DNA from 3 places in the Acidobacterium capsulatum ATCC 51196 genome. Region 2 is predicted to be linked to each of the others. Evidence: predicted binding sites of a transcription regulator. Region 2 holds the regulator's gene; each other region holds the start of a gene.

The links. Region 2 encodes LexA, which represses DNA repair genes until DNA is damaged. Its sites were predicted from a motif close to CANTTCGCTTTTTATTCGC; they were not measured.
Region 1: a site for LexA is predicted at 1,867-1,885, ahead of ACP_RS08685 (Y-family DNA polymerase). Genes of this name have one in related genera too.
Region 3: a site for LexA is predicted at 6,524-6,542, ahead of ACP_RS07265 (ATPase domain-containing protein). Genes of this name have one in related genera too.

What each region holds. Positions count from the first base shown of each region.
Region 1 covers NC_012483.1:2,140,196-2,150,721, reverse strand. The annotation lists gene ACP_RS08690 (CsbD family protein) at 118-315, opposite strand; gene ACP_RS08685 (Y-family DNA polymerase) at 533-1,858, opposite strand; gene ACP_RS18310 (hypothetical protein) at 2,086-2,256, shown strand; gene ACP_RS08680 (acyl-CoA carboxylase subunit beta) at 2,402-4,009, shown strand; gene ACP_RS08675 (S53 family peptidase) at 4,096-5,634, shown strand; gene ligA (NAD-dependent DNA ligase LigA) at 5,668-7,701, shown strand; gene ACP_RS08665 (VWA domain-containing protein) at 7,706-8,725, opposite strand; gene ACP_RS08660 (RidA family protein) at 8,866-9,255, shown strand; gene msrB (peptide-methionine (R)-S-oxide reductase MsrB) at 9,299-9,694, shown strand; gene cysD (sulfate adenylyltransferase subunit CysD) at 9,954-10,526, shown strand, end outside.
Region 2 covers NC_012483.1:281,017-291,542, forward strand. The annotation lists gene ACP_RS01120 (helix-turn-helix transcriptional regulator) at 1-62, opposite strand, end outside; gene thrC (threonine synthase) at 209-1,573, shown strand; gene thrB (homoserine kinase) at 1,570-2,499, shown strand; gene trxA (thioredoxin) at 2,761-3,093, shown strand; gene lexA (transcriptional repressor LexA) at 3,171-3,773, opposite strand; gene ACP_RS01145 (response regulator transcription factor) at 4,006-4,710, shown strand; gene ACP_RS01150 (sigma-54 dependent transcriptional regulator) at 4,804-6,162, shown strand; gene ACP_RS01155 (flagellar basal body rod protein FlgB) at 6,264-6,731, shown strand; gene flgC (flagellar basal body rod protein FlgC) at 6,802-7,299, shown strand; gene fliE (flagellar hook-basal body complex protein FliE) at 7,442-7,753, shown strand; gene fliF (flagellar basal-body MS-ring/collar protein FliF) at 7,868-9,472, shown strand; gene fliG (flagellar motor switch protein FliG) at 9,469-10,526, shown strand, end outside.
Region 3 covers NC_012483.1:1,794,113-1,804,638, reverse strand. The annotation lists gene ACP_RS07285 (hypothetical protein) at 1-38, shown strand, start outside; gene ACP_RS07280 (MbcA/ParS/Xre antitoxin family protein) at 243-671, opposite strand; gene ACP_RS07275 (DNA polymerase III subunit alpha) at 744-3,962, opposite strand; gene ACP_RS07270 (DNA polymerase Y family protein) at 3,955-5,478, opposite strand; gene ACP_RS07265 (ATPase domain-containing protein) at 5,492-6,517, opposite strand; gene ACP_RS07260 (SOS response-associated peptidase) at 6,655-7,290, shown strand; tRNA gene ACP_RS07255 (tRNA-Leu) at 7,558-7,645, opposite strand; gene ACP_RS07250 (queuosine precursor transporter) at 7,776-8,486, opposite strand; tRNA gene ACP_RS07245 (tRNA-Glu) at 8,665-8,740, shown strand; gene ACP_RS07240 (rubrerythrin family protein) at 8,876-9,355, shown strand; gene ACP_RS07235 (AI-2E family transporter) at 9,428-10,477, opposite strand; gene ACP_RS07230 (cation-translocating P-type ATPase) at 10,508-10,526, opposite strand, start outside.

The sequences.
Region 1 (10,526 bases), 1.9 Mb from region 2:
AGTGTGGAGAGAAAATGCGAAAGCCCGCGCAGAGCCTGAAAATCGGCTCCGCCCGGGCTTTGTGCCATCAGGGCAGGCAGGCCGGTTGCGGCGGGCCTGCCTGCAATGTGGCTGGAATCAGGAGACCTTGCGGTTGGCGTCCGTGATGTTGCGCGCGGCTTCCTTGGTGTTGCCCCAGGCTTCCTTGACGTTGCCCTTCACCTGATCGGCGCGGCCTTCGTTGGCGAGGCGTTGGTTATCCACGGCTTCTCCGGCGGTCTCTTTCACTTTGCCGGTCACCTGATCGATTTTGCCGCTGACTTGATCTTTGTTCATAGGTCCCATCCTTCTTCCCGGGAGTGCGTTCGCACCGTGCGAATCGGTACCCGGGAGAATTGTCGTAGCCAGTACGATGGCACGTTTCGATGGAAAGGATGTTTACGGAAAGGCCGATAAACACTGGCGAAAAAGGTTGCCTTGGGCAAGGCGATGAGCATAAGTCTGAGCAGAAAGAAGTTATCTCATCCGTAGCATTCTTATTTCGCTGCAGTGACTAAAACAGGTCAGGAATATTGGTGAACGCAATGCGCGTGGGCGCGGCCGCCTTGGCCAGCAGCATGCTCGCCGGGGCCAGTGTATCCAGACCATATTTGAGATTCACACGGTCGATGGTGGTGGTCAGGCTGGTGCGGCGCGCCTCGGTTTCGAGCGAAGAGAAGAGGCTCAGCGTGTGCAGATGGTCCGGCACCAGGTTGCCGAGCCACACGCCCACAAAGAAGGGCTTCTGATGCGCCGGTCCCGTGGGGCGCAGCTCCCACAGTTTGCGCAGCGCCTCTACGAGCGTCTGGTTATCCTGGCACTCGATCACCGTGGTGCCCTGCGCCCAGCCAAGCTGAGGAATGCCGGAGTAATGCTTCCGGTGCGCCTCGCTTTTGGGCACGGCAAATTTCAGGGTGAGCGAGACGTGTGTCGTCCAGAGCCGGGCGGTGCGCAGGCGCATGGCGGCCTTGTGCAGCAGCTTGTGCGCGACGGCATACGCGCCTTCCACGCTGCGCAGCTCGGGCGGCAGCACATGGCTCTGGCTGATGGACTTGTTGTGCTCCAGCTCGGCGTCATGGAAGTCTTCGCCGCGCAGCCAGTGCCAGAGCTTTTCGCCGTTCACGCTGCCCCAGGCGCGGCGCATGCCGTCGCGGTCCAGGGCCAGCAGCTCGTCCATGGTGTGAATGCCGGCCTCGTGCAGGCGCTTCTCCATGCGCGCGCCCACGCCGGGCAGATCGCGCGGTACCAGGCGGCGCAGCGCGGTGTCGAGAATGTCCGGGGTCAGCGCCACCAGGCCATCGGGCTTGTCCATATCCGAGGCGACCTTGGAGAGATACCGGTTCGGTGCCAGCCCCACCGAGCAGCGCAGTGTCTCGCCCACGCGGCGGCGAATGGAGCCCTTCACTTCGCGCGCGAGATCGAGCGCGTGGCGCAGCGGCTGTTCGCGGCCGAGCAGACGGCAGGCCATCTCATCGATGCTGCAGACGGCGGCCACAGGCACGCACTGTTCCACGGCTTCGACGATGCGCTTGTGGTAGTCCACATAAGCCTCATGGCGGGCCTCGACAAACACAATGCCGGGGCAGAGCCGCCGCGCCTCGGCCACCTGTGTGCCGGTGCGCACACCGTAGGCCTTGGCCTCATAACTGGCGGCGATGGCACAGGTGGTTTCAGCCTTCACCGGCACCACGGCGATGGGCCGGTTGCGCAGCTCCGGGCGCAATTGCTGCTCCACCGAGGCGAAGTAGGAGTTGAGATCGAGAAAGAGCCACTGCAGGCGCGGCTCGGCGGCGGCCGTGGCCGTGGGAGAAGCGCCGGATTGGAGGGGTGGGAGCGGCATCGCGGCGATGATTCGCCTTTTCTTCCCTATTGTGTCACGCCGGCCGCGGCAGTATCGGCGGTTTTTCCCGGTTTTTTCAAATTTTGGCCAGATTTTTATTTACGAAAAAGCATTGCATGCCGGATGCACGAGTGCGATCATGGCCGTGAGATTTTCCGCCGATTTATTGCATGGAAGGAAAACTTGGCACAGCGATTGCGTGTCTAACAGAGTGGAGTTAACACAACATGTGGTTCCTGCATATGCACGAAGTGCTGTACCGGCTGAGTCACTGGGAGGGTCTGATCCCGGCGATTCTGGTCACCGTGGGTGTGGGACTGCTCGTCGGCTGCTCGCTGGGCTGTAGCTGCGGTCCTTGCAAAGAGAAGGACGATCTCTTTCATCGCCATACCTCATAAGGGTTTTGCCCGTCCCCCGATCCGGTTCGCCTCCCCCGCGAACCCGCTCCGCGTTTTCGCCTGACCTTTTTTGTTTTCGTCGCGCATCCGTGCAGGTACCTGGCGCGCGGCAGAGCTCTGCCTCGCTCTTCTATAATCCGTTGCGATGAACAAGCATGAACACGCGGTGGCCGAACTGGAGCGCCGCAATCGTCTGGCAGAAGAGGGCGGCGGAGCCGAACGCCGCGAGCGGCAGCACAAAGAGGGCAAGCTTTCGGCCCGGGAACGCATCGAGCTGCTGCTGGATGAAGGCACCTTTGAAGAGACAGACAAGCTGGTGGAGCACCGCTGCACCGACTTCGGCATGGGAGAGAAGCGCATCCCCGGCGATGGCTTCGTCACCGGCTATGGCCGCATCGATGGCCGCGTGGTCTTCGTTTTTGCGCAGGACTTCACCGTCTTCGGCGGCTCGCTCTCTGAGTCGAACGCCGCCAAGATCGTCAAGCTGATGGACATGGCCATGCGCGTAGGCGCGCCGGTGATCGGCCTCAATGACTCAGGCGGCGCGCGCATTCAGGAAGGCGTGGTCTCGCTGGCCGGGTATGCCGATATCTTTCTGCGCAACACGCTGGCCAGCGGCGTGGTGCCGCAAATCTCGGCCATTCTGGGCCCCTGTGCGGGTGGCGCGGTGTATTCGCCCGCCATCACTGACTTCACGCTGATGGTCGACAAGACCAGCTACATGTTTGTGACCGGGCCAGACGTCATCAAAACGGTCACGCACGAAGAGGTCACCAAAGAGAAGCTGGGCGGCGCCACCACGCACAACGAGGTCTCGGGCGTCGCGCACTTCATGGCGCATGATGACCGCGAGTGCCTGGCCATGGTGCGCGAGCTGTTCAGCTTTATCCCGTCGAACAATCTCGATGACCCGCCGCGCCGCCCGTGCAGCGATCCCATTGACCGCGCCGACCGCGATCTCGACACGCTGGTGCCGTCGGAATCGACGCAGCCCTACGACATCAAAGACGTGATCCACCGGCTGGTGGATGACGGCTACTTCTTTGAGGTGCAGGAGCATTATGCGCCGAACATCGTGGTGGGCTTTGCGCGCTTGAATGGGCGCTCCATCGGCATTGTGGCCAACCAGCCGGCGGTGCTGGCCGGCGTGCTTGACATCAATGCCAGCGTCAAGGGCGCGCGCTTCGTACGCTTCTGCGATGCCTTCAACATTCCGCTGCTCACGCTTGAAGATGTGCCGGGCTTTTTGCCCGGCGTCGATCAGGAGTACGGCGGCATCATTCGCCACGGCGCAAAGCTGCTCTATGCCTTTGCCGAGGCGACGGTGCCCAAGATGACCGTCATCACGCGCAAGGCTTATGGCGGCGCGTACTGCGTCATGAGCTCGAAGCACCTTCGCACCGACATCAACCTGGCGTGGCCCACGGCGGAGATTGCCGTCATGGGCCCCGAAGGCGCAGTGAACGTGGTCTATGGCCGCGAGTTTGAAAAGGTGCTTAAAGAGACCGCGGAGCGCGAGGGCGGCTCGCTGAGCGAAGAGCGCAAGGCCGAGGTGCTGGCCGCGATTCGTTCGGAGAAGGTCGAGGAGTTTCGCGAGCAGTTTGCCAATCCTTATGTCGCTGCCGAGCGCGGCTATGTGGATGCCGTGATTCCTCCGCGCGAGACACGGCGGCGGCTGATTGCGGCGCTCGAAATGCTCGACGGCAAGCGCGAGAAAAATCCGGCCAGGAAGCACGGCAATATTCCTTTGTAACGTGCCTTGAGGCTCAACCTCCGCATCTCCCGATGACGACAGGCCGCATGGCCGCATCTTATGGACAGAAATCCTGAGGTGCTGCCATGTCCCCCATCGCATCCCGCCGTTCGGCCTTGCCGTTGAGTGAGCGCCCCGCGCCTGAAAATGCCCGCGCCCTTGCGGCCGTGGAGCCGGACCGGACCATGACCGTCTCGGTGCTGGTGCGCCGCAAAAAGCCGCTGGTGCTGGCCGATCTCGAAGGCAAAAAACTCACCCACCGAGAGTTTGAGCGCCGCTACGGGGCCAGCGAAAAAGACTTTGCCACAATCGCGAAGTTTGCCGCCGGGCACGGCCTGGCGGTGGACCATCACGCCTCGAGCCTGGCCCGCCGCACCGTCGTGCTGCGCGGCACAGCCCGGCAGATGCAGCAGGCCTTTGGCGTGACGCTGCACGACTATGAGGACTCAGAGACGCAGCAGCGCTACCACTCCTTCACCGGGGCCATCACCGTGCCGGCCGCGCATGCGCGCATCATTGAGTCGGTGCTGGGGCTCGACGCGCGGCCCATTGCGAAGCCTCACTTTCGGGTGCGCAAACGATCCGCAGCCGCCACCGGAGCAGTGAGCTTTAATCCGCCGCAGGTTGCGAGCCTTTACAGCTTTCCCACGGGCGTTGACGGCTCCGGCGAAACCATCGGCATTCTGGAGCTGGGCGGCGGCTATGAGACCAGCGACATTCAGCAGTACTTCAGCGGCCTCGGCATCCAGCCGCCCACCGTGGTCGCGGTCTCTGTCGATGGAGCGGTGAACGCTCCCGGCAATCCGAACGGGGCCGATGGCGAAGTGGCACTCGACATTCAGGTGGCCGGCTCGATTGCTCCCGGTGCGAAGCTGGCCGTCTACTTTGCGCCAAACACGGAGCAGGGCTTTGTGGATGCCATCACCACCGCCGTGCATGACACGGCCAACAAGCCTTCGGTGCTCTCCATCAGTTGGGGAGGGCCGGAGTCTTCATGGCCGCAGGCCGCCGCGCAATCGCTCAACAACGCCTGCGAGTCGGCTGCGGCACTCGGCGTCACCATCACGGTGGCCTCCGGCGATAACGGCTCGACCGACGGCGTGCAGGATGGCCAGAACCACGTGGATTTTCCGGCCTCCAGCCCCTACGTGCTGGCCTGCGGCGGCACCTATCTGGCGGCGGTGAATAACGGCGTTCCGCAGGAGTCGGTGTGGGACGATCTCGCAAGCGGCGGCGGCGCAACGGGCGGCGGAGTGAGTGCGCTTTTCCCCCTGCCCGCCTGGCAGACGGGCGCGAATGTGCCCGGCGGCAGCATGCGCGGCGTGCCCGATGTGGCCGGCGATGCCTCGCCCGAGTCCGGCTATAACGTGCTCGTGGACGGCCAGCCGCAGGTCGTGGGCGGCACCAGCGCGGTGGCTCCGCTGTGGGCCGCGCTGATTGCGCTCGTGAATCAGCAGAAGGGCGAGGCGGCCGGCTTTGTGAATGCGGCGCTTTACCAGAATCCATCGGCATTTCATGACATCACGCAGGGCAGCAACGGGGCCTATGCCGCGGCTCCCGGATGGGACCCATGCACCGGCCTGGGTTCGCCCATGGGGACGGCGATTGCGAAAATCCTGGCTTAGAACAGGCTCCAGGGACTCGGTACAATTTTGAGCATGAGCCACGCCTCTGCCGCGCAACAGATTGAGTCGCTGCGCGAAAGCATTCGCCATCACGAGTACCTCTACTACGTGCAGGATCAGCCGGAGATCGACGATCTCGCTTTCGACGAGCTGATGCGCAAGCTGCAGCGCCTTGAGGCGGAGCACCCTGAGCTGATCACGCCCGACTCGCCCACGCAGCGCGTCGGCGGCAAGCCCAAAGAGGGCTTTGCCAAGGTGGCGCACTCGCGCCCGATGCTCTCGCTCGACAATGTCAACAGCGAAGAGGAACTGCGCGACTGGGAGCGCCGCGTGCGCGAGCAGGCCGGGCAGAATGCGGAGATCGAGTACGTCTGCGAATACAAGCTCGACGGCCTCTCGATGGCGCTGCACTACCGCGACGGACAACTGGCGCGCGGGCTCACGCGCGGCGACGGAGAAATCGGCGAAGACGTCACGACCAACGTGCGCACCATTCGCTCAGTGCCGCTTTCGATTGCAGACGGCAAGTTGCAGCAGGCCAAAATGCCCGCAAACTTTGAGGTGCGCGGCGAAGTGGTCATGCCCTTTACGGCCTTTGAAAAGCTGAACGAAGAGCGCGAGGCGCAGGGGCTTGCGCCGGCCGCGAATCCGCGCAATGCGGCGGCCGGCACCATTCGCACGCTTGAGCCGAATATCGTCGCGCAACGGCGGCTCGACTTCTACGCCTACTTTGCGCTCACTGAGAAAGGCGAAGACGCCTTCGGTGAGCAGGAAGAGGCGCTCGACGCGCTGGCCACACTGGGCTTTCGCGTCAACCAGCACCGCCACGCGGCCAAAAGCATTGAGACGGTGGTCGAGTTTGTGAATCGCGCCGAGGAGCATCGCAGCCGCCTCGGCTATGAGATTGATGGCGTGGTGGTCAAGGTGAACTCCGCGGTGCTGCAGCGGCGGCTGGGCTATACGGGCCGCGCGCCTCGCTGGGCCGTGGCCTACAAGTTTGCCGCTCGCTCCGGGGTCACGCAGGTTGAGGACATTCAAGTGCAGGTGGGCCGCACCGGCAAGCTCACGCCCGTGGCCTGGCTGGCTCCCGTGCAGGTGGGCGGCACCACCGTCACGCGCGCCACGCTGCACAACGCCGATGAAATTGAGCGGCTGGGGCTCCGCATCGGCGATTTTGTGCGCATCGAGCGCGGTGGCGACGTGATTCCTAAAGTCGTCGAAGTCGTCGATGACGCCGAACATCCGCGCGGCACAAAGCACTTTCACTTTCCGCACGCCTGCCCGGCCTGCGGCAGTGAAGTGGTGCGCACGCCCGGCGAGGCGGACTACCGCTGCGTCAACACCGATTGCCCGGCGCGTCTGCGCGAGAGCCTGCTGCACTTTGCCTCGCGCGGCGTCATGAACATTGAGGGCATGGGCGAGGCCATTGTGATGCAGTTGCTGGGGCGCGGCCTGGTCAAGACGGTTTCAGACATCTACTCGCTCACAGAGGAGCAGCTTGTCAGCCTCGAGCGCATGGGCAAAAAGTCCGCCACCGCGCTGCTGGGTGAGATTGACAAGTCGCGTCAGGCTCCGCTCGACCGTGTGCTCTTTGGCCTCGGCATTCGCTTTGTGGGCGAGCGCACGGCACAGGCACTGGCCGAGGAGTACGGCTCCATGGATGCGCTCATGCAGGCTTCGCGCGAAGAGCTGGAGCGCGTGAATGACGTGGGCCCGCGCGTCTCCGAGGCCATTCGCGAGTTCTTTGATGAGCCGCGCAACCGCGATCTGGTGGAGCGGCTGCGCGAGGCGGGCCTGCGCTTCACCGGCGAAAAGCGCAAAAAGACCAGCCAGCTCGCAGGGCTGACCTTTGTGCTCACCGGCACGCTGCCGGGCTTGAGCCGCGATGAAGCCAAGGGAAAGATCGAAAATGCGGGCGGGCACGTCTCCGGCTCAGTGAGCAAAAAGACGAACTACGTCGTGGCCGGCGCCGATGCCGGATCGAAGCTCGAAAAAGCAAACAGCCTCGGCGTTCCGGTGATCGACGAGGCTGCGCTTATTAAGATGCTCGAGACGGAGCAGGCTTGAAAGCCTACTCCAGCTTGGGCGTGAAGTAGCCCTTCATCGCGTGGACCTTGTACTTGTGTTCCAGGCAATAGAGGTAGATCGAGCGGAACTGCCCATTCGCCTTGAAGTCTGCCGGTTTGTAGACCAGCGCATACTGGCTGCGCAGTTCGTCTTCCACAGAATTGAAGCTGGCGGGCAGGTTGGTGATCACGCGCGGAAAGAAGGCGCGTCCGCCGGTCTCTTCGGCCATCTTGCGCAGAATGTCGTCGCCGGGGTCCGGCGTTGGATCAGTGTCGGTGCTGACGGCGTAGATTGCAGTCTGCGCGCGCTGGCATTCCTTGATGGCGTCGGTCAGGTAGGCGTGGCTCTGATTGTCGTCGCCGTCTGAGACCAGGATGATGGCGCGGCGCACATAGATCGGTCCGCTGGCCGCATTCAGCAGCTTGTCGCGGCAGGCGCTGTACACCGCGTCATAGAGCGCGGTGCCGCCGCCCGGGTGCAGATCCTGAATGGCCGAGGAGAGCGTGTCGAGATTATTGGACCAGTTCAGGATGAAGTTCGGCGCTTCATCAAAGCCCTCGACAAAGGCCTCGTCGGTCTTGGGGCGCAGCACCTGCAGCAGAAAGTTGGTCACCGCCTGCTGCTCAAACTGAAAGCGTTCGCGAATCGACGTGCTGGTATCCACCAGAATGCCGAGCCGCAGCGGCAACTGCGTCTGCTGCGTGAAGCTGTAGACGGCGGCCGGTGCGCGGTGGTCATCGAGCAGCGCGAAGTCGCTCTCCTTCAGGTTCTTCACAAAGTTGCCGTGGCTGTCCGTGACGGTGAAGACCAGGTCCACTTCGTTGACGTTGGTGGTCAGCGTGAAGGTGGGGTGAGCAGGCGACGAGCCCGGCTGCTGCTGGACCGGCTGAAGAGGCTGCGGCTCTGGCTTCTGCTGCTGCGCGGGCGCTTGCGACGTCTGGGCCAATGCGCTGGCGGAAAGGAGAACAGAGAAGGCGAGTGCCGCAACAGTGCGTGCATGAGAACGCTGGAATACGGTAATCATTGGCCTGCCATTATCTTAGCAAGACGTTGCTGCCCGCCCGGGGTGAGCAGGGCCGCCCGGCTTCCCGGCGCAATTTCTGGGCGTGGCCGCCGCAGGCTCCGGTTTGCTCTGCCCGGGGCGGTCGCGGCACAATCAAACCCATGAGCAAGCAGGCAGTGGCAACCAAAGGTGCTCCAGAGGCAATTGGGCCTTATTCGCAGGCCGTGCGCGTGGGCGATTTTCTCTACACATCCGGGCAGGTGGCGCTCGATCCCCAGACCGGCGCAATGTCCTCGGGCGGCATCGAGGAGCAGACCGTGCGCGTCTGCGAAAACCTCAAGGCCGTGCTGGCCGCGGCCGGCGCCGGCATGCAGCAGGTGGTGAAAACCACCGTCTTCCTCAAGCAGATGAGCGACTTCGCTGCCATGAACGCGATCTATGCCCGCTATTTTGCGCCCGAGGGCGAGGTGGCTCCGGCGCGGTCCACGGTGGCCGTGGCGGCGCTGCCCAAGGATGCGCTGGTGGAAATCGAAGTGATTGCAAAACTGTAACCGTTGGCGCGCATTCTAAATCTCAAGAGAGAAGGAGAACATCATGGACAAGATTCAGAAGAGCGACGCCGAGTGGCGCGAAGAGCTGACCCCGGAGCAGTACTACATCCTGCGGCAAAAGGGCACGGAGCCTGCATTCACCGGCGCGCTCTACCGCAATCACGACAGCGGAGCCTATCACTGCGCCGCCTGCGGAGCGCTGCTGTTCAAGAGCGACACCAAGTTTGAGTCCGGCAGCGGATGGCCGAGTTTCTGGAATCCGGCCGAAAATGCCGCCGTCGAAGCGCATGAGGACAACAGCCACGGCATGCGCCGCATTGAGGTCACCTGCGCGCGCTGCGGCGGCCACCTGGGGCACGTTTTCCCTGACGGACCCCGCCCGACGGGCCTGCGCTATTGCATCAATTCCGCCTCGCTGCGCTTTGAAAAAGAGAAATAGGGTTGTTCGGCCGGGCGGCCTCTGTTACCCTCATCAACAATCACGGATGAAGAGCACTTCCCACCTTCGCTGCTGTTGTTGCCACGCCTGTTGCGCGTGTCGCGGCTTCGTCCGTGCGTGCATGTGCTGTTGTTGTTGACTGCGCGCAGCCCTTCCTGCTTGTCACACCCAAAGTTTGCTGAACCACATTTTTCTGAAGAATCTGCCCTACCCGGATTCTTCTCTCAGCACCGTCGCACGGCGACTATTTTGAGGTTCTATGCTGGCCACCGAGCAATCTGCCTCTTCTCAAACTCTCTCTCACGGCTCTGACCGCGCGGCGCGTCTCAGCCATCTGCGGCTGCTCGAAGCCGAGAGCATCCACATCCTCAGGGAAGTGGCCTCGGAGTTCGAGCGGCCCGTCATGCTGTACTCCATCGGCAAAGACTCCTCGGTGATGCTGCGGCTGGCGGAAAAAGCCTTCTATCCCGGGCCCATTCCGTTTCCGCTGCTGCACATTGACACCGGCTTCAAGTTTGCCGAGATGCTTGAGTTCCGCGACAACATGGCCAAATCCATTGGCGCGGAGCTGCTGGTGTGGCGCAATGAGCCCGCCATCGCCGCCGGAACCAACCCCATCGCGCTCGACACCAAGCGCTGCTGCGCGCTGCTCAAGACGCAGGCGCTGCTCGACGCGCTGCGCCACTATGGCTTTGACGCGGCCTTTGGCGGTGCGCGCCGCGATGAGGAAAAGGCGCGCGCCAAGGAGCGCATCTACTCCTTCCGCGACGGCAGCGGCCAGTGGGACCCCAAGAATCAGCGCCCCGAGTTGTGGAACCTCTACAACGCGCGC
Region 2 (10,526 bases):
ATCGTGGGATAGGAGATTCCCAAACGCAGGGCGGCTTCGCGTGGTGAGAGAACGGCGGCCATAGCTATACGAATTTATACGCTATTCCTTCGATGTTTAGAGCGGTTTTGCCTTGGGGAATAAAAGCGTACAGATGTTAGCCTGAAGATTCAACCCATACAACCGAATGGATGAGATGACCCGAGAGCTTACAACAGAAGCCGAATGGATGCGTGCAGCCCACCAACTGCGTTGCACAGGATGCGGGCAGGTAACGCCGCCGGAAGAGATTGCGGGCGACTTTCGTTGCGCTGCCTGCGGAGAGCTGTTCGCCGTGGAGTATCCGGGCTGGGCTGGAGCAGCGCCGCCGAATCCCGGCGCACTGCGCTGGCTGTGGAAGGAACGGCGCAGCTCACTCGCCGCCGCCGACCAGAGCGGCGTCTGGCGCTTTCGCGAGCTGCTGCCGATTGTTCAGGAGCACGAGATTGTCACGCTGCGCGAGGGCAATACGCCTCTCTACCATCTGACGCAGAATGCCGAACGGCTTGCGCTGCCGGAACTCTATGCCAAGCATCAGGGCATGAATCCAACCGCGTCGTTCAAAGACACGGGCATGACGGCGGCTCTGAGCGTGGCCAAGGCGCGCGGCTTTCGCTGGGTGGCCTGCGCCTCCACCGGCAACACTTCGGCGGCGATGGCGGCTTACGCGGCGCGCGCGGGCATGCGCAGCCTGGTGCTGGTGCCCGATGGCAAGATCGCATGGAGCAAGTTGGCGCAGTCGATGGATTACGGCGCGCTGACGCTCCAACTGAAAACCGATTTTGACGGATGTGTCGCGGTGCTGCGTGAGGTGGTGCGGCGCGCTCCGGTGTATCTGCTGAATTCGGTCAATCCTTACCGCGTGGAAGGGCAGAAGACGCCGGCGATGGAAATCGTGGAGGCTCTGGACTGGCAGGCGCCGGAGCATGTGATTGTGCCGGGCGGCAACCTGGCGAATATCTCGGCGCTGGGCAAGGGCTTTGCAGAGATGCATGCGCTGGGGCTGCTGCCCGTGCTGCCGAAGCTGTCCGTGATTCAGGCCGAGGGCGCGAATCCGCTGGTGCGCACCATGCATGAGTTCTCTGGAGAAAAGCTGGAGCCGGTGGAGGCGCAAACGCGCGCCACGGCGATCCGGATAGGAAACCCCGCCTCATGGAAAAAGGCGGTAGCTGTGCTGCGGGCCACGGGCGGTACGGTGGAGCAGGTTTCGGAAGCCGAAATTGCTCTGGCCAAGGCGCGGCTGGGCGCGGAAGGCATCGGCTGCGAGCCGGCTTCCGCGGTGACGCTGGCGGGCCTTGAAAAGATGCTCATCGCGGGCAAGGTGCAGCGGGGCGAACGCGTCGTGCTGCTGCTGACCGGGCACACGCTCAAGGATGCCGATTACACGATTGCTTATCATCGCGGCGAACTGCTGCGCGCTGACGAAGTAGCCGGGCCAGAGCAGGCTGCGCTGGCGCAGGCCATTCGAGACTCGCGCCGGGATGCTGTGGCCTGCGAGGCCAATGTGGACGCGGTGCTGCGGCTGCTGCATGCGCGCGACGGAGGGACGGCATGAGTGCGACCGCAAGCGCAGGCCCGCTGCGGCTACGCGTTCCTGCGACATCGGCCAATCTTGGGCCGGGTTTTGACACGCTGGCGCTGGCGCTGGCGATGTATCTGGAGATCGAAGCGGAAACTGCGGAGCGGGATGGCATTGAAGCCACCGGCCGCAATGCGGACTTGTGCGGCGAGGTCGATGGCAACCTGATTCTGGCCACTTATCGCACGCTCATGGAGCGGGAAGGCCGCACACCGTTGCCGTTGCAGATGCGGATGAAGAACGGCATTCCGCTGGGCATGGGCTGCGGCTCTTCGGCTGCGGCGCGCGTGGCCGGCGTGGCGCTGGCGGCTCACTTTGGAACGATGGGCTGGAGCCGGACGCGCATCTTCGAAGAGGCCGCAAGGCTCGAAGGGCATCCCGACAACGCAGCCTCCTGCGTGCTGGGCGGCTTCACGGTAAGTGGCGAGACTGCGGAGAAGTTTGTGGCCTCGCGCATCGCACCCTCTGAAGAATGGTGCGCGGTGATGGCCATTCCGCCGGAACCGCTGGCGACGAGCGCCTCCCGTGGAGTGCTTCCGCTCGAGTACACGCGGGCCGACGCGGTGCGCAATCTGCAGTGTGTGGCGCTGCTGACGGCGGGGTTTGCTCAAGGGGATGAGGCGCTGGTGCGCGCGGGCATGCGCGACTGGCTGCATCAGCCTTACCGGGCCAGAGTGTGTCCGCTGCTGCCCCTGCTGCTGCCGCTGGCGGAGCATCCTTTGGTGATGGGCGTGGCGCTGAGCGGCGCGGGACCGTCTGTGCTGCTGATGTGCCAAAAAAAATTCGCCGACGAGGTGTGCGGCATGGTGCGCCAGCGTGCCGGGGAATCCACCGAGATTGCGATAACAGGATTGGATTCAGATGGATGCGAGGCGTCGAGTTACGAGATACCACTCTGGTAATCAAACGTTTCATGACCAATGATTTCTTTACTCGCACGCCCAAGCTCACTATGTTTGGTTCGTGGGCAGTTCTGGGGGAGGGCTGCTCTAGCGCCCGTGACTTCACTTCGTGGAGTCCGGGCGCTTTGTATTTTCCGGCCAGGTTCTGACCGGAGTGGCCCCGGCTTCCGGGTTGCGACCTTTTGCGATAGGAATCATCTATTGATTTAGACTGCAGGGAGAAAATGATTTTCCCCCTGCGTGACAGGAAGAAGGAGAGACATGGCGGGAGCTGGAGTGATTGAAGTCAACGACGCAACCTTCGAGCAGGAGGTGCTGCAGTCCGAACAGCCCGTTCTGGTAGATTTCTGGGCCGGATGGTGCGGTCCCTGCAAGGCACTGGCGCCGACCGTCGATGAAGTGGCCGCGCAGTACGCGGGCAAGCTGAAGGTCGCGAAGATGGATGTGGACCGCAACGCGTCCACCCCGATGCGCTATGGCATTCGCGGCATTCCCGCGCTGCTGATCTTCAAGGGCGGCAAGGTCGCCGATCAGATTGTGGGTTACGTGCCCAAGGACGTGATCGATCGCAGCCTCACCAAAGTGCTGGCATAAGCCGGAACAAGTGAACGAGTTCAAATAAGGCCCGGAGAGCATATGCTTCCGGGCCTTACTTGCGTCTGAAATCGAGCTTAGTATTTGCGCAGCATGCCGAGAACGCGGCCCTGAATGGCGACCTGCGCCGCCGGCACAATGATGGGGTTCATCTCGGCGTTGGAGGGCTGCAGGCGCACCATCGAGCCTTCGAGATAAAACCGCTTCAGCGTCGTTTCCGCGCCTCGCACCAGCGCGACGATGATCTCTCCCTGCCGGGCGGTATTGGTTCTTTCCACCAGCACATAGTCGCCATCCACGATGTGCTCATCGCGCATGGATTCGCCGTGTACCTGCAGAGCGAAGACCTCGCGATTCCCGATGATGTCTCCGAGCGAGATGCTTTCTGCATTCTCGGCGGCTTCCACCGGACGGCCGGCGGCAATGCGGCCCATGAGCGGCAGGCGGTCCACGGAGCGGCCGCGGCTGCGGGGCGGCAGCACATCGAGCGAGCGGCTGCGATTGTGCGCCCGCGCCAGCAGCCCTTTGTTCTGCAGGTTGGTGATGTGCTTGTGGACGGTGGCGAGTGACTTCAGGTTGAGTCCGCGGGCAATCTCCTCAAACGAGGGCGAATAGCCATTGCGCTGCACAAAGCCGGTGATGAAGTCGAGAACCTCTTTTTGACGCTTGGTCACAGCCATGGCAGCAGTATAGCGAACAAAAACCGAACAGGAAGCGAAATCTTTTCTGAAGGCTTTGAGTTGTACCTGAAAAGCCACTGCGGGAGAGCAGCGGCGGCATTTCCATTTTGGGAAGCGCCTGCAGGTGCAGTTTCAAACTGGGGCACGAGGTTAGATTCTGCGCGGGAATTGCTTGAGTGCAGGAGAAGAGTGAGCGAACGTAAGCCTGTCGGACGAAGACAGGAGAGCGGACTTGCAAGTACTGCTGGTGGATGACGACGGAGCGCTGACGCGGTTTCTGGAGCGCGGTCTGGCCGAGGAAGGATATACGGTGACGTCGGCGGCCGATGGCGAGGCGGCGCTGGAGCTGCTCGAAGCAATGCTGCCCGACCTGGTGGTGCTCGATCTGAACCTGCCCCGGCGGGATGGAACCGAGGTGCTGGCGGCCTTGCGGGCACGGCACGCGGAGGTTCCGGTGCTGGTGCTGACCGGGCGCAGCGAGGTGGCCTCGCGAGTGCGCTGTCTGGACCTGGGCGCGGACGATTGCCTGCTGAAGCCTTTTTCGCTGGCCGAGTTGAAGGCGCGCTGCCGGGCGCTCTTGCGCAGGCGCGGAGGGACAGCGCACCTGGTGCTGCGCCATGAAGATCTCGAAGTCAACCGCGTGGAGCACACGGTACAGCGGGGAGGACGCGAGGTTGCGTTGACCCGCACCGAATATGCGCTGCTCGAATGCCTGATGCTGCATCGGGGCCGGCCTGTTTCGCGGGCGCGGCTGCTTGAGGAGGTCTGGCACGAGAGCGCGGAGAATGGCACCAACATCGTGGATGTCTATGTGAATTATCTGCGGCGCAAGCTGGGTGACGAAGGACCGGCGCCACTGATCCAGACGGTGCGCGGGTTGGGCTATGCCGTGGGCATGCCGGTGGCGCGGCGCGAGACGTTCTGGACCCATGCATAAGCAGTTTCCTGCACCGGGGGCGGGCCGGGAGAGCCCTCGTCCGGTGGAAATCACTGACAGGCAAGAGTGGAACCGAAGGTAAGGAGAGCAGAGATGGCAGCAGGCAGCGCGGCAATGGGTACGGGGAACGGCCATGCAGGAATGCTGGCGGCATGGAACGGCGGGCGTTCCGGTCAGGATGTTCAGCAGATGCCTCGAACACCGCAGCCACGGACAGCGGTGTTGGCCAGCGCCGATCTCTCGTTTCGGACGCGAGTGCGCGAGGCGCTGACCGGCTTGCGCTGGGAGGTGCAGGAGGCGCAGGGCGGCGCGGAGGCGCTGGCTTATCTGGAAGCTCGTCCCTGCGAAGCCATGATTGTAGACACCTGGCTGCCGGATCTGGAGATCCAGGAGTTTCTCGCCGAATGCGAAAAGCGTCATCCGCAGACTGATTTGATTGCGGTCGATGATCCGGGGCCGGAGAGGGGCCCGGAGAGAACGCAGGCGCGCAGCCCCCGCCGCAACGAAGTCCTGCTGGCGCTGCGGCGCGGGCAGGACGCGGACCACGAGCCCCAGGGGGATGGCGCGAGCTGGAACGGCATGCCGGAGATGACGCCGGTGCATGACCGGACGGTAGTGCGCGAGGAGATCTTTGTACGAGGCACGGCGGTGGTGGAGGCTACGCGGCCCGGAGCGGAGCCGGGTCCCGGCACTGTGCGGTTGCCCGAGTTGATCGGCGAGGCGCCTGCGATGCTGGAGGTCAGCCGGCGTATCCGCCTGGTGGCGCCCCGGGCGGCGACGGTTCTGGTGCAGGGTCCGACGGGTTCGGGCAAAGAGCTGGTGGCGCGGGCCATTCACCGTCTGAGTCCGCGGGCCAATCGCCGTCTGGTGGCGCTCAATTGCGCGGCCATTCCGGACACGCTGCTCGAGGCCGAGCTCTTCGGCCACACGCGGGGCGCATTCACCGGTGCGGTGCAGGGCCGCATCGGCCGCATTGAGGCCGCCGATGGAGGCACACTCTTTCTGGATGAGATCGGCGAAATGCCGCTGGCGCTGCAGGCCAAGCTGCTGCGCTTTCTGGAGACCGGCGAGGTGCAGCGTATCGGCGACAACGATCCGATCCGGGTGGACGTTCGCATTGTCGCGGCGACGCATCGTTCGCTGGCGGAGATGGTCAAGGCCGGGAGCTTTCGCGCTGACCTCTACTACCGGCTTGCGGTCTTTCTGATTCGCACGCCCGGCTTGGGGGAGCGCCCCGAAGACCTGCCGCTGCTGGTGGAGCGGCTGCTGGCGCGCATGGCCGAGCAGGCTCCGGTGCGGCGGCTCAGCGCCGAAGCCATGGAGCGGCTGCGGCAGCATGCCTGGCCGGGCAATGTGCGCGAGTTGCAGCACGTGCTGGAGCGGGCCGCGATTCTGGCCGCCGAGAGCCCTGAGATCGGCGCGGCGGAGATTGAGTTCGGCGAAACATTCTGAGAGTTTTCCAATCGGCCGCCAGCGATTGCGGGTGCGCGCATGCATCTGTGAGGGCGTGCCGGTTAAGGGAGAAGACTTGAGGACCATAGGGAGGAGAGGCGATGCAGATTACGACTCCATTGGCCGATGAACTGGCCCACTATCTGGACTTATCGGCGCTGGAGCTGAAAGTAACAGCGCAAAATATGGCGAACGTAGATACGCCGGGTTACCGTACGGTGGGCTTCAACTTCGCCGCGGCCATGCAGCAGTCGGTCGAGAGCCTGGAGGAACGCCGTATCGATCGGGAGCGGACGATTGCGGCCACGCACGGGTTGAACGGCGATGGAAGCCAGGGAGCTTTTGCCGCCATGGATGCGGCTTCGTATGCGGAACCATTGCTGCCGGCAAGCGATGCGGTGGCACTGCATCGCGTAGGAGGATTGCTGGAGCGCCCGGATGGCAACGATGTGTCCGTCGATCGCGAGGGCATGAACATGGCCAAAGCGCAGTTGCAGTTCAACATGGGCATGGAGCTGCTGCGGCAGGAGTACACCCGCGTGATGGATGCCATTCACGTGGATAAGTAGGGCGCAGGCGCAGAGTGCTCAAGCGCGAGACCGGGTGCGGTAAGCAGCATTGGACAAGGGGGAAATGCATATGAATCTGCTGGGATTACTGGATGTCAGTGGTTCGGCGCTCGAGGCTGAGCGCATTCGTGCCGAGGTGGTGGCGGCCAACATGGCCAATGCCAACACGACGCGGACCGCAAGCGGAGGGCCGTATTTGCGCAAGGAGGTCGTCTTTTCCTCCCAGGCGCCGGAGCCGGGGGCCTTTGCCAATCAGTTTGCCGACCAGTTTGCGGGCGGCGCCGAGGCGCCGGTTTCCCTGCAGGCAATGGCCGGAGGCATGGCCGAGCCGCAGGTGGGCGGGGTGCGGGTCTCGGCCGTGCTGACGGACAAGAACGCGATCCTGAAGCGCTATGACCCGAGCCATCCGGACGCGGACAAGCAGGGATATGTGAGTTATCCGGAGATCAATCCCGTCACCGAAATGGTGGATCTGATGAGCGCCACGCGCAGCTATGGGCTGAACAGCTCGGCCGTGCAGGCGACGAAGAACATGATCAATTCGGCGCTGGAAATTTTGAAGGCCTGAAGCGCAGACACGAAACATTCCGGACGGAAGGCCGGGGTAAACGATATCAACCGGCCGCGCAGCTCCCTTTGGCGCGGTCCTCAGCCGGGGCCAGGAGCCTCGCATCGCCGGATGGATGGAATCTGGCGAAGGAGAAATAGTCATGCAGTCTATTGCCGCGATTGCTCAGGCCGTAACGGGCCAGGATTCACACATGCTCAGCAGCCTCTCGGGAGTGGGAGGCGGTGCCTCTCCGGCGCCGTTTGCCGGCTTTCTGAAAGGCGCTCTCACCAGCATGAACGCGCTCGAACAGCGGGCCTCGACCGCCACGCAGGGATTGTTGATGGGCACCGGCGTCGATGTCTCCCAGGCCATGATCGCCACCCAGAAGGCCGACACGGCCTTTGAGTTCGCGCTCGCGGTGCATAGCAAGGCGGTGTCGGCCTACCAGCAGGTGATGAACCTGCAGTTCTAGACGCAAGGTTCCAGGCGCAGCGCTGCGGCGGATGGGACGGACAGATCTGGATCGGACAGGACTACGGCAGGACTACGGCAGGACCAGGGCGGGATCAGGGCAGGATCGGAAAGCATGGCGGAGACGAAACCATTGGCGAAGTCCCTCGAGGGACAATTGCGCGGCGCTGCTACCGGCTTCACGGCATGGGTACGGCAGTTAACGCCGGCGCAGCGGATGCGCTGGGGCGGGCTCGCTGCCCTGGGGGTGGCGCTGCTGGCTGGATTGTTCTGGTATGGGACCCGCACCGACTGGCGCACGTTGTATGCGGGGCTGAATCCCGATGATGCCCGGACGATGGCCGGGCAGTTGACCACGGCCGGTATTCCCTTCGAGGTTTCACCCGACGGCACAGCGCTCGAAGTGCCCGCGCCGGATCTCGACAAGGCGCGTTTGACGGTGACGGCTGGCGGTGGCCCCAGCAGCGGCCGCATGGGCTTTGCGCTCTTCGACAAGCCGAACTGGGTCGGCTCCGATTTTGATGAGCAGGTCAACTATCAGCGAGCGCTCGAGGGGGAGCTGGAGCAGACCATCGACACGCTGGAAGACGTGCGCTCTTCGCGGGTAAATCTGGTGATGCCGCATGATTCGCTCTTCACCTCAGAGCAGCGGGCTGCCAAGGCATCGGTGGTGCTGAGATTGAAGCACAGGACTCTGTCAGAAGAAGAGGCGCAAGCGATTCGCAATCTCGTGGCGGCGGCCGTCGATGGACTGACTCCGGCCAATGTGGTGCTGGTGTCGGCCAATGGAGAAGACCAGTTTGGCGCGCATGGACAGAATGCCCTGGAGTTGGCGCAGGAGCAGGCTTTGACGCAGCAGGTGATCGGCACGCTGCAGCCGGTTGCCGGGCTCGGCAATGTGCATGCCGCGGTTCATATGGACTTTGACACGGCGACGACCAGCGAGACGGACGAGATTTATAACCCCAACCAGACAGCGACGCTCTCGATGCAGCGCAGCACGCAGAGCACCGGCAGCCAGCCGGTAGCGGCGGGTGTACCGGGCGCGGCCAGCAATGCACCCAACAGCAACGCGACGGGCAAGCCGCCTCTGTATCCTCCACAGGCGACCGGCCAGCAGAACAGCCAGGAGGAGAGCAGCACATATGGCGTCAGCAAGAAGATTGAGCATCGCGCGCAGGGCCCGGGCAAGCTGAACCGGCTGACGGTTGCTGTCGTGCTGAATGAGCCGTGGGTGATGCAGGGCAAGAAGAAGGTCTGGCAGCCGCGTTCGGCGGCCGAGATGCAGCGGCTGACGCAACTGGTGCAGGCGGCCGTCGGGTATAACCAGGCGCGCGGCGACATCGTGACCGTCGAACAGATGCCCTTTGACACGGGCAGCGATACGCCGCTGAGCCTTCAGGAGCGTGTGCAGTCCTGGATGCGCATGGCCTCGCCGCTGCTGCGTCCCGCGGCGCTGCTGCTGGGCATCCTGCTGGTGGTGCTGATGGTCTTCCGCCCCATGCTCAAGGCGGCCTCATCCTCTGGCAAGGCGTTGCCAGCCGGTGTCTCGGTCAAGGCTGTGATTGGAGACACCACGGCCGAGGGGCTGGCGGAGCTTCCGCAGGCCGACCGGCAGCAGTTGCAGGCGCAGGCTATCTATGAGCGCGTGGCAGAACGAGTCAACAAGGAACCGGCGCAGTCGGCCCGACTGCTCCAGAGCTGGATACACAGCGAATGAGCCAAGAGACCAATCCGCAGGCGCTTGCCGTCAACGAAAAGCCCGCATCCACTGCTCCGGCAAAACCGGCTCCTCTGAAGGTGCCGGGCGTCCGCAAGGCCGCGATTTTTCTGGTGGCCGTGGGCGATGAACTGGCTCGCAAGCTGATGCAGCAGTTGCCGGAGAACGACGTCCAGCGACTGACGGAGGAGATTGCCGACCTGCGCGGTGTGACGCCGGAGGTTTCTGCCGCCGTCGTCGAAGAGTTTCACGAGATGCAGGAGACGCAGCGGTTCATGGTGCACGGGGGCGTGGACTATGCGCAGAAGCTGCTGATCGACGCCTTCGGCAAGCAGCGCGCCGAGGATCTGATGGCGCTGGTGCGGCGCGCGCAGGAGGCGAACCAGGGCAATCTCGCGATGCTCGAGAGAGTGGATCCGCAACATCTGGGGAAGTTTCTCGAAGGCGAGCATCCGCAGACGGTGGCGCTGGTGCTGGCGCATCTGGATCCGCGCCGGGCTTCGAGCGTGCTTGAGAATCTGGACCCCGAGCATCGCGTAGCCGCGGTGCGCCGCCTGGCCGGGATGCGCGATTTTTCGCCGGAGCTGGCGCAGAAGATCGCACTCATTCTGCACCGCCGTTCTGAGAATGTGGGCGAAACCAGCCGCAAGTCGTATTCGGGATTCAAGGCGGTGGCCGATCTGCTGAATCGCGTGCCGGCCGATCAGTCCAAGCTGATTCTCGAGAAGATTGAAGAGGATGATCCGGAGATGGCGCTGGGCGTGCGGAACCTGATGTTCACCTTTGAGGATCTGGTGACGGTTCCGGCGACCAGCATGCGCGAGATTGTGTCGGCGGTGGACAAGAAGAAGCTGGCGGTCGCGTTGCGCGGAGCACGCGAAGATTTGCGGGCGCACTTCTTCCGAGCCATGTCGTCCCGGGCCGTCGAGATGCTCAAGGAAGACATGGAAGTGATGGGTCCGGTGCGTGGCCGCGAGGTCGCTGCGGTGCAGCAGGAAATTCTGAATCTTGCGCGCAAGCTCGAAGCCGACGGGAAGATTGTGCTGAAGGTCGA
Region 3 (10,526 bases), 1.5 Mb from region 2:
GAATCGACATTCAAGAATTCACACTACTGTCTCGTTGAGCTATCCCAGGTACGCTTTAGCGCGAACCCAATCCCCGACAGGAAAGGTCCCGTAACCAAGAGCCACAAATGCATCCCTCCCGCGCCAGCGGGTTAGTGAAAATCGCCAAACCACTCATCGAGTTAAGGTGGTATTGGGAAGTCGGCTTCTCATCACCAACCTGATCTCGAAATCCAGGCCATTCAAGGCAGATTTGCTTAGCTCTATACGATTGAGGAATCCAGCAGGCTTCTCACCTGGTGCAGCCCGGGCATGCCATGCTGGAGGACGTATTCGAGTGGAGTGCGTCCGCCGAAGAGGGAGTGATCGTTGGGGCGGGTCATCCATGTGTCCGCCAAAGGCTTCGGCAGAAGGATATGCAGAGCCTTATAGATGCCGATGATGTAGGAGATGCGGGTGAGTTGATCGATGGTCCGTGTGCCGGCGGAGGACTTGAGCCGGTACAGAGTCGAGCGTGGAACTCCGCCCAGCAATTGCGCTGCTATTTCGACGGGCAAGCCCCATAGCTGGACGATGCTAAAGAAGCCGTCGATTGCAGACCGGCTCAGGCGTGCGCGCTCACTGGGATCGCTGAGGTTGGGAAGCGTCTCCATCGGGTAACCGGGAACCTGCTGGACTGTGGAGCTAACCATCGGATGCCTCGCTTGTTGCTGGGATTTTCTCACAGGGAGAAGTGTGCCGTCAGATTCTATCCTCATGCTGCTTCAATGAAAGTCATGCGAGCGCAGGTTGAGCAGTTGGCCAGAGAGGCTGCGCAGGCGTTGTGCTTTCACGTGAATCACTCCGTCCTGATTTTGCAGTGGGCCTTCGACGAGCAGGAACTTGCTGCGAGTCACGATTAGCCGCTCACGCTCAAAGAGATCGGGCGTGACGATGATGTTGGCGATGCCCGTTTCATCTTCCATGGAGAGGAAGACGAATCCCTTGGCGGTGCCCGGCCGCTGGCGTGCAATGACGCAGCCTGCGACGCGCACGAGCTTGCCGTCTTGAAATTGTTGCAGGGCAGAGGCGGTGAGAATGCCTGCGTGATCGAGTTCCTGACGGCGGTAGCTCATCGGGTGTTTACCGACAGTGAGTCCGGTGCCGAAGTAGTCGGCGACCAGCCGCTCCTCGGTGGTCATCGGCATAAGGGGCAGCGCAACATCTTGCTCGCGTAGTGCCTCGTTGCTTTGAGCAAACAAAGGGCCTTCGGGTTTGCCGGCGCGCTCGATCTGCCAGAGCGCATCGCGGCGATGGGCAACCTGATCAAGGGAATTGAGTGCGCCAATGCGGGCGAGTAGAGCAAGCTCTTTGCGGCTGAGGGCGGGAACGCGCGCGACAAGATTTTCTGCAGACGAGAAGGGTCCGTTTTCCTGACGGGCATGTAAGGTGGCCTCTGCTGTTCGCTGGCGCAGGCCACGCGCATAGCCGAGTCCGAGACGCAGGGAGAGGCTGTCATCGGGTTCCTGTTCGAGCGTGCAAGGCCACGCGGAGATCTGGATGTCGATGGGCTTCACGCGCAGTCCATGCCGCTGTGCGTCTTTGACGATCACGGCGGGCATGTAAAAGCCCATCGGCTGATTATTGAGCAGTGCGCACGTGAAGGCGGCCAGGTACTTCACCTTGAGATAGGCCGAGGCATACGCAATGAGCGCGAAGCTGGCTGCGTGCGACTCCGGAAAGCCGTAAAGCGCGAAAGAAGATATCTGCTGGATGATCTGCTCCTGTGTCGCGGGAGCGATGCCGTTGGCGGCCATGCCGGCGCGCAGCTTCGATTCCAGATTCTTCATGCGCTCCCAGGAGCGCCGCATGCCGACTGCACGCCGCAGTTCCTCGGCTTCTGTTCCTGAGAAGTTGGCGACGGTCATCGCGATGCGCAGCAACTGCTCCTGAAAGAGCGGCACGCCGAGCGTGCGCTGGAGCACCGGCTCAAGCGATGGGTGCGGATAGGTCACCGGCTCCTTGCCCTGACGGCGGCGCATATAAGGATGCATCATCTTGCCTACGATTGGCCCAGGGCGAATGATGGCGACCTGAACCACCAGATCATAGAATTTCGCTGGCATGTTGCGCGGAAGAGATGCCATCTGCGCGCGACTCTCGACCTGGAACATGCCCACGGTGTCAGCCCGTTGCAGCGTGCGGTAAACAGCTTCGTCCTGCGGGAGCTGCGCCAGGTCGATGCGCTCGCCGTAATGGCGCGGGATGAGTTCGACGCAGTCCTTGAGCACGGCCATCATGCCCAGGCCGAGCAGGTCGACCTTGATAATGCCCATGTCGGCGCAGTCTTCCTTGTCCCATTGCACGACGGTGCGCCCGGGCATGGAGGCGCGCTCCACAGGCACCACCTGATTGAGCTGCCCCTGGCAGATGACCATGCCGCCGGAGTGCTGGCCGAGGTGGCGCGGCATATCCTGAATGCGCGTGCAGAGCTCGAGATAGCGCGCGATGCGTGGCTGCGCAGGGTCAAAGCCTGCGTGACGGAAGGAATGAGCGAGCGAATCGGTAGGCCCTTTCCATTCAAAGTTCGCGACCAGACCGGAGAGGCGCTGCAGTGCGTCCGCGTCGAAGCCCAAAGCCTTGCCGACCTCGCGGGCGGCTGACTTGCCGCGATAGGTGATGACGTTGGCCGTCATGGCGGCTCCGAGTTCGCCGTAGCGCTGATACACGTACTGGATGGCCTGCTCGCGTTTCTCTTCGGACGGCAGATCGAGATCGATGTCGGGCCACTCGCCGCGATTTTCATTGAGGAAGCGCTCGAAGAGCAGGTCCATGCCGACGGGATCGACGGCCGTTATCTCCAGTGCATAGCAGACCACGGAGTTGGCGGCGCTGCCCCGGCCCTGCACCAGAATGTCATGCTGCTTACAGAACCGGATGATATCCCAGACGATGAGAAAGTAGCCGGCAAAGCCGAGCCTGGCAATGAGAGAAAGCTCACGCTCCACCTGCTTGTGCACGCGGGCCAGCAGATCGTGATTATGCCGTGAGTTGTAACGGAGCGCTACTCCCTCCTGGACGCGCTTGCGCAGAAAACTGTCCATGCAGTCGCCGGCAGGGACAGGATAACGAGGGAATTCGTAACCGAGATCGCTCAATTGAAATGCAAGCCGAGAGGATAACTCGATCGTGTTCTCAATCGCCGCTGGAATGTCACGGAAGAGCGCTGCCATCTCTCTTGCGGACCGCAGATGGCGGAGGGAATTCGCAGAGAGCAGATGCCCGGCCCGGTCCAACGGGGTGTGATGACGGATCGCGGTGAACAGGTCCAGAACCTCGCGGTCACGCTCGCTCGCGTAACGAACACCATTTGTCGCGACCATGGGAAGACGCAGCTTATGCGCGATTCGGAGGGCAGCCTGATTGCGCCACTCCTGCTCGCGATCATGATGCCGCTGCAGTTCCACATAAACATGCTGGTGGCCGAAGATGGCTGTGAGGCGATGCAGCAGCTTTTGGCCTGCGGCTTCTCCGCCCTGCATCAGCGCCGCGGCGAGCGGGCCTTCGCTGCCGCCTGTCAGGCAGATCAATCCTTCAGCGAATTGTTCCAACTCGTTCACGCGAGCCGCACCTTCCTGCTTGCTTGGCTCGCGCAACTTGTAACGGGAAATGAGCTGGCAAAGATTCTGATAGCCCTTGCGAGTGGCGCACAGCAGTGGCAGGCGCACCGGCTCTGTTGGCCACAGATGCGGCAGCCATGCAGGCGGAGTGAGCCGTGCGCCGAACTCGGGCACAGCCACTTCAGCGCCGATGTTTGCCTGCACGCCGTGACGCTGGGCGCTAGTGTGGAAACGCGCGGCGCCATAGAGGCCATTCCGGTCGAGCAATGCCATCGCGGGCATCTGGAGCGCGGCGGCACGCTCCGTCAGGCTCTCGGGGTTTGATCCGCCTTCAAGAAAGCTGAAGGCGCTGGCGGCATGCAGCTCGACATAACGCTCAGTCATAGAGCGCCGCCATGTGCCAATGATTTTGCATGCAGTCCCGCACCAGGCAGGCGCAGAGCAGACCTCCGCTCATGGAGCGCAGCACTACGTCCCATTGCTCCTCGCCCCAGAGCGTCGATGTCCACCACTCGCCATCGATCTTCCACGGGCCATAAACGCGATCCACGATGTATTTTTGTTCGCGAAAGAATATCTCTGCTGGTTGCGACTGCCGTACTGTTACGCGCGCCGGTTCGGGTGGACGGAGGCGGCGCAGGGTGAGCCGGGGCAGCAGGATTCGTTCTGGCTCGTGCGTTTTGGCCGGTGAGGGCGCAACGGAAAATGGCTCCATGTGGAAGCGATCAGGGGCAGGGGAATCTTCGATCATGGCGCGGCCTACATGGTCTTCTCCAACCAGAGCGCGCAGCCGCGCGAGTGTGACATCAAGCCGCGAGGCATCGGGAGTCTGTGGCGAGAAGAGGCCCATCTGTACTTTGCTGCTGACGCCGGGCTCGGCCTGCATGGTGATGCCAATCATGGATGCCTCGGGGGGATGAGCTTCGAGTTCCAGTTGCAGCAGCTTGAGCCAGAGCGGCTTGTCACTCGTAGGCAGGGCCGGGCGCACGGTATTCGTTGCCATGGCACCGCCTTCCAGCGAAAGCGTCACTGTTACGGTGGCGAGCACCAGCATGCGTGCGCGGGCGCGTTCGATCAGTTGATCGAGCATCGTGTTCAGCACAAACAGCAAGGACTCCAGCGCATCGATGGGTGCATCGAACTCTACTTTTTCGATCAACTGGAATGGCGCCTGGATGGGCTGGAGCAGATGCGGCCACTCGCCGCGTGCCAGTGCGTGCAACCGCTTTGCTGCCTGGCCCATGCGGGCCACCAGAGCTTCCTTTGGCAGTGTGGCCAGCATGCCCAGTGTGCGAATGCCCCACAGTGCAAACGTTTCGGCCTGATCGCTGGAGAGAGCCAGCACATCGACAGGAAGAGGTGCGAGGAGACTGGCTTCTTTGCCGCGAGGAAGAATCGCCACGCGATCTGCAGGGCGCATGCCTCTGGCCATGCACACCGCCGCATGCAGATTGGCGCTGGCCGTGATGCGTGCTTCCATGCCGATTGTGCGAAGACGTTCATGAAGATTCCGTGCCAATATTTCTGGAGGTCCGAAGAGAGTTTGCGTGCCCGCGATATCGAGTGCGCAGATCAGGGCTGTGCCTGTGCTCAAAACTTCCACGCGCGGAGAAAAGCTGCTGGCGCATTCGAGCACTGCCGCCGCGGTCGCGTCTTCCATGGCGTGCGAGCGCGCCAAGGGCGTGATGTGAGGGAATAGCTCCACATCTACCCGCGTCATGCCGCATGCCACGCCCAACTGGCGTGCGCGCCGATTGCACGCGATGACCTGTTCGGCAGGCGCCGTGCCTTCCATCACCACACAGGCTCTGTCTTGCAAGTCCGGCCGTAAGCGCAGCACTGCCTGTGCGGGAAACTCGGGCACGTAGAGGCAGGCATAAATTTCGTGCGTATTGCTCATCGCGGCCCAATCCTCATCGCGGACCAACCCATGCCGCGCCATTCGTCCAGGTGGCGGTGGTGGCGCGTTGCGGTTGTTTGAGCAGTGGCACGACGGCCGAGTCATCTTTTGTGAAGCGCCGGCGAAGGAGCTCCGCGCAAGGGCGCATCCCGATGAAGACTGTGGCTTCCTGCTGCTCAAACCGTGGGGGATGCATGCGCAGCAATAGCTCCGCGCTGCTTTTTGCGCAGGATGTTTGCGTCAGCAGTACGAGGCTGGCCTGCGTGCGCTCGGCAGCGGCGCGATAACGAAACCACGTGGCCAGAGGAATACGTGTGACGAATTCGGGCGCGTAGCCGCCAAGGTCCAGCACTACCGCGCGAAATCCGCCGGTTTGCAAAATCAAGTCCATTGCGCGCAGCGCCTGCTCGATGCGCGGCCATGGCCGCGACTTGCTTGTCGCAGCAGCGTTACTTCTGCGCGACGGGATGGAGGTTCCTCTGATCTCTTCCTTCTCTCGCGGCATACGCTTCTGTGGCTCCGCGCATCGCGGTGAGAACAGGTTGCCGACCGCCTCATGCATCCCTTTGACCTCGCTGCGGGGATGCATCCCAAAGCTGCCTGTTGGCAAGCCCTTGGGGGCCACTACGGGTTCCGGCTGGAGATACTTTGCCGGCAACTCGAAGCGATAATCAGTGCTGCCCCTGGGCGCAATCGTTTGCACTCCGCAACGCACCCAGAGCAGACGGTTCAGATCCACCCCGACGGAGGCTGCGGAAACAGGGTCCATCGCATCGCCCGCATCGACCCAGGCGCAGAAGTGGCTCTGTGTCATTCGTGCCAGGAAGGACAAGGCAATGGCTGTTCTGCCGGAGCACTCCGGCCCGCTGATTTCGCTGATCGCGCCGACCGGCAATCCACCGTGTAGCAACTTATCGAGCGCTTCGATCCCTGTCGCCGCGCTGGGATGCACCATGCGGGGCTGCGGCGATAGTGCAGCAGGAATTTTCTCTGCAAGGGCAGACTCAATCTGGCGGCGTAGAAGGGCGGCGGTGGGCATGGCTATGTCTTCGCCTAATATTCGCCCTTTGCCTTACCCCCTTGTCAACGGAGCCCTGCACTGCCTTTTGTGCATCTGCCTGCCAAGCCCCTCAAAACAGGCCTGATATTTTCCTTTGATCCGATACACTTCACACCATGTGTGGACGCTATCGCCGCCGCTCGGACAAGCAGCGCATTGCCGAGGCATTTGATCTCGGCATGGGGCTGGAAGAGGTCTTTTTCGAGCCGGAAGATGACATCGCGCCTGGCTCCGTGCAGCCTGTGGTTCTGCAGGGGCAGGACGGTATGCGAACTCTTGAAATGATGCGCTGGGGATTCAAACTCCAGGACCGCCTGCTCTTCAACGCGCGCTCGGAAGGCATCGACCACTCAAAGTTCTGGAAGGAGTCGTTCCTCGAACGCCGCTGTCTGGTTCCGGCCGACAGCTTCTTTGAATGGAAGAAGGTCGCCCGCAGCAAGAAGCCAAAGTATGAGTTTGCAATCGAGAACCGGCACCCCTTCGGCATGGCCGGTCTCTGGGCGCCGTGGAAAAATCCAAAGACCGGGCGATGGGAATCCACGTTTGCCATTCTTACCGGCGAAGCAGGCCCCGCAATGCAGCCGGTGCATGACCGAGAACCGCTGATTGTTGCTCCCAGAGATTACGGCAAGTATCTGGCTCCGGACCCCAGACCGCCACTCCATCTGCTGCGCCAGGATCAGGATGAACCACTTGTGAGCCAACTGGTGACTGCGTCGAGAAATGGTGAAAAGCAGATTTGGCTCTTTTAGAGCGGTTATTTTCCCAGCCCTGAAGAGGCAAGGAATCGCAGCATACGAGCCACTAGTAAATTGACCCTGCGGGGGTACAGTCTGCTTCGACGAGTTATTTTGCCCGGCTGATTTTCCCTTGTGACCTATCCCGTTGATTTGTGCTGATTTGCAGGCGGTTTGATGCCGAGAGTGGAAGCTTGGGTACACTTTGGGTACAGTTTGGGTACACTTTTCGCGCAAAAGCGCTGCCCTTGCTCTAAATAATAGATTCAAATGGGTTTAGTGTGGTGCCGGGAGGGGGGGTCGAACCCCCACGGCCGCAAGGGCCGGCGGATTTTGAGTCCGCTGCGTCTGCCAGTTCCGCCATCCCGGCTGGGTGGGAGCGCCTGCTCTCATGGGCAAGCGTGGCTTAGCGTAGTCTCGCATAGCGGCTGCGTGGCCGCAAGCTCACTGTTTAACGTCTGTGGCGCCGCGCTCTCTTGGGTGTTGCGTGCGCGGGCGTCTCAGGCGCTCTCTTCTTCCATAAGGGGCGCTCCGGCTTCACGGCGGCGCAGGGCAAAGGGGCTGAAGTCTGTACCGGTGTCGAGGGCATCAACCTGCTCCACGCGCTTGAGCCAGCTCACCACCAGATAGGTGAGCGGCGTGGCCAGCACCTCGTAGACCACCTTCACGACATAAGAAGACACGATCAGGCGGGCCACGGTGGGCCAGGGGGTGGTGAATCCAAAGGCCACCAGCACCACCATGGCCGTATCGACGGCCTGGCCGGTGATGGTGGAGCCTATGGTGCGCGTCCAGAGCCAGCGGCCGCGGGTGAGCAGCTTGAGTTTGGCCAGCGTGTAAGAGTTGGTGAACTCGCCCGCCCAGTAAGCGATGAGGCTGGCTGCGGCGAAGCGGGGGACAAAGCCGAAGACGATGGCAAACGCATGCTGCTGGTGCCAGCCCGGCGCCGGAGGCAGCGCCACCGCGACCCAACCCATGAGCGACAGCAACGCCATGCCGAGAAAGCCGCTCCAGATGGCGCGGCGCGCCGCCGCGTAGCCGTAGACCTCGGTGAAGATGTCACCAAATATATAGGTGACGGGGAAGAGCAGCTCTGCGCCGCTGACATTTAACGGGCCGACGCGGCAGATTTTTGGGCCGACCAGATTAGAGATGAGCAGCACGACGACAAAGCCGATGGTGAGCTCGTCAAGGTAGCGAAAGCGGCGCATGGAATTGCAGCATACAGCACTTTGAGATTTTGGGTGGCTTTGTGGATGCGATCGACCGGCGCGCGGAACGGTTGCAAGAATATGGAAAGCCAGCGCCCGCGCTTTGACATGGCCGCAGGCGGTTGATAGATTGAGAGTGCTGCCTTTCGCGCGGATTCCACTCTGGAAATCCTCATGCGTCCCCGTCGTCCAGTGGCCTAGGACACCGCCCTTTCACGGCGGTAACACGGGTTCGAATCCCGTCGGGGACGCCAAAAATCTTCTGACAAGTTCGTCATTGAGCATGTGACACCGGCGCAACGGTGATTGCGGTCACATTTGGCCTGCATGTATTGCGCTCATGCTTTCTGGTAACTGCACGGTGCCATGAATGCACCGCTGGAGGAGCCATGAATCTGAAAAAGCTTAGTGCTGTTATCGCTCTTACCGCTGCCTCTTTTGCGTTGGGGCAGATGGCGGCCAGCAGCCACGAACATCTGCATGCCGCCACGCTGAAGAATCTTTCCACTGCGATGCACGGCGAGGCCTATGCGCACGCCAAGTATCTGCTGTATGCCGAGGCCGCACGCAAGAGCGGCCATGCCGAGCTTGCGGATGTATTTACGCGTGCCGCCAAAACCGAGAGGACCGAGCATTTTGCCGAAGAAGCGGCTCTGGCCGGCTTGGCGGGATCAAATGCAGAGAATCTGCGGGATGCGATCGCGGGAGAGAGCTATGAGGCGAAGACGATGTATCCGTCATTTGCAGAGGAGGCAGCGAAGGCTGGAGATGCAAAGGCGGCTAAGTTGTTTCGTGAGATCGCGGCCGACGAAGCGCATCATCGCGATGCATTTCAGGCTGAGTTGAAGAAGATCGATTCTCACCGTTAGCTGAGGGCTGATGGCGACTCACTGGGAACACGCAGCCTTTGCCTGGTCAGAGCGCCTCGAAAGTGGCGATGGTCACTGCTGTGGTTGCACGGGAATAGCTTCTACGCCCGCCTGACTGCGCTCGTGCCAGATGCGCAGCAATGCCATGGCGACGGAGAATAATACGGGCCCGAGCACGAGTCCAGCGATGCCGAACATCCATATCCCTCCGAGCAGAGCAAGAAGAATGATGGCCGGATGCTGACGCAGTTGCGCGCCCACCAGCAGTGGGTAAAGAAGATTGTCGAGGGTGCTGATTATCAAGGCGCCAATGACAATCAGCAGAATTGCCGGGATCAGCCGGCCGGCCAGCCCAAGGTAGACGGCAACGGGAAGCCACACCACATAAGCGCCAAAAGAAGGAACCATGGCAGCGACGGCCGTGAGCATTCCAAGCGGAGCCGCGCCTGTCACGCGTAGGATCGCGAAGACGATTCCAGCTACTATCCCCTGGATGGCTGCGACGGCGAGATGGCCTAGAAATGTCGCGCGTATCGTGCCTTCCATGCTTGTGACAAGCATGAGCGCTTCCTTTTGCTGCATGGGGAGTACGGAGTAGAGAGCGCGAACCGCAGCCCTGCTGTCGCGATAAAGAAAGAACAACAGGAACAGCATGACGACGATCTGAGTGAGGGCCGCGATGGAATTGCTCAGGAGATTGATGGCGTGAGCAGATAGAAAAGTTCCGGCCCGCTCTGCGGCATTGTTCCAGGTCAGAAAGCGGGAACCATGCTGCAGCAGGGCGGCTAGTTGCGGATGATGGTTGAGGGCCTGTCGAATCGCGGCTTCGACGGCGCCATTGCTCAAAGCGGCTCCAATTGCCACGGCATACTGGCCAAGAATGCGTGCCAGTAAAGCTCCGGGCAGGATGATTCCGATTGCCACGATGAATAGCGCTATGCTTGCGGCCGCGGTGGCGTTGGCCAGCCTTTTGCGCAGCCATCGGAGGAGCGGTTGAGTGGCAACCGCTAAGACAAGGGCCCCCACGATAGCTGCGAGAAACACGCGCAATACGAGAACACAGAGGACAAGGACGGTTAGCGTGAGAAGAAACAGGGCGATGTTCTTCCATGGCGTCACCATGATCGGACACATTCCAGTGCAAGGCGCCCGCTAGTGCGATGCTGTTTCG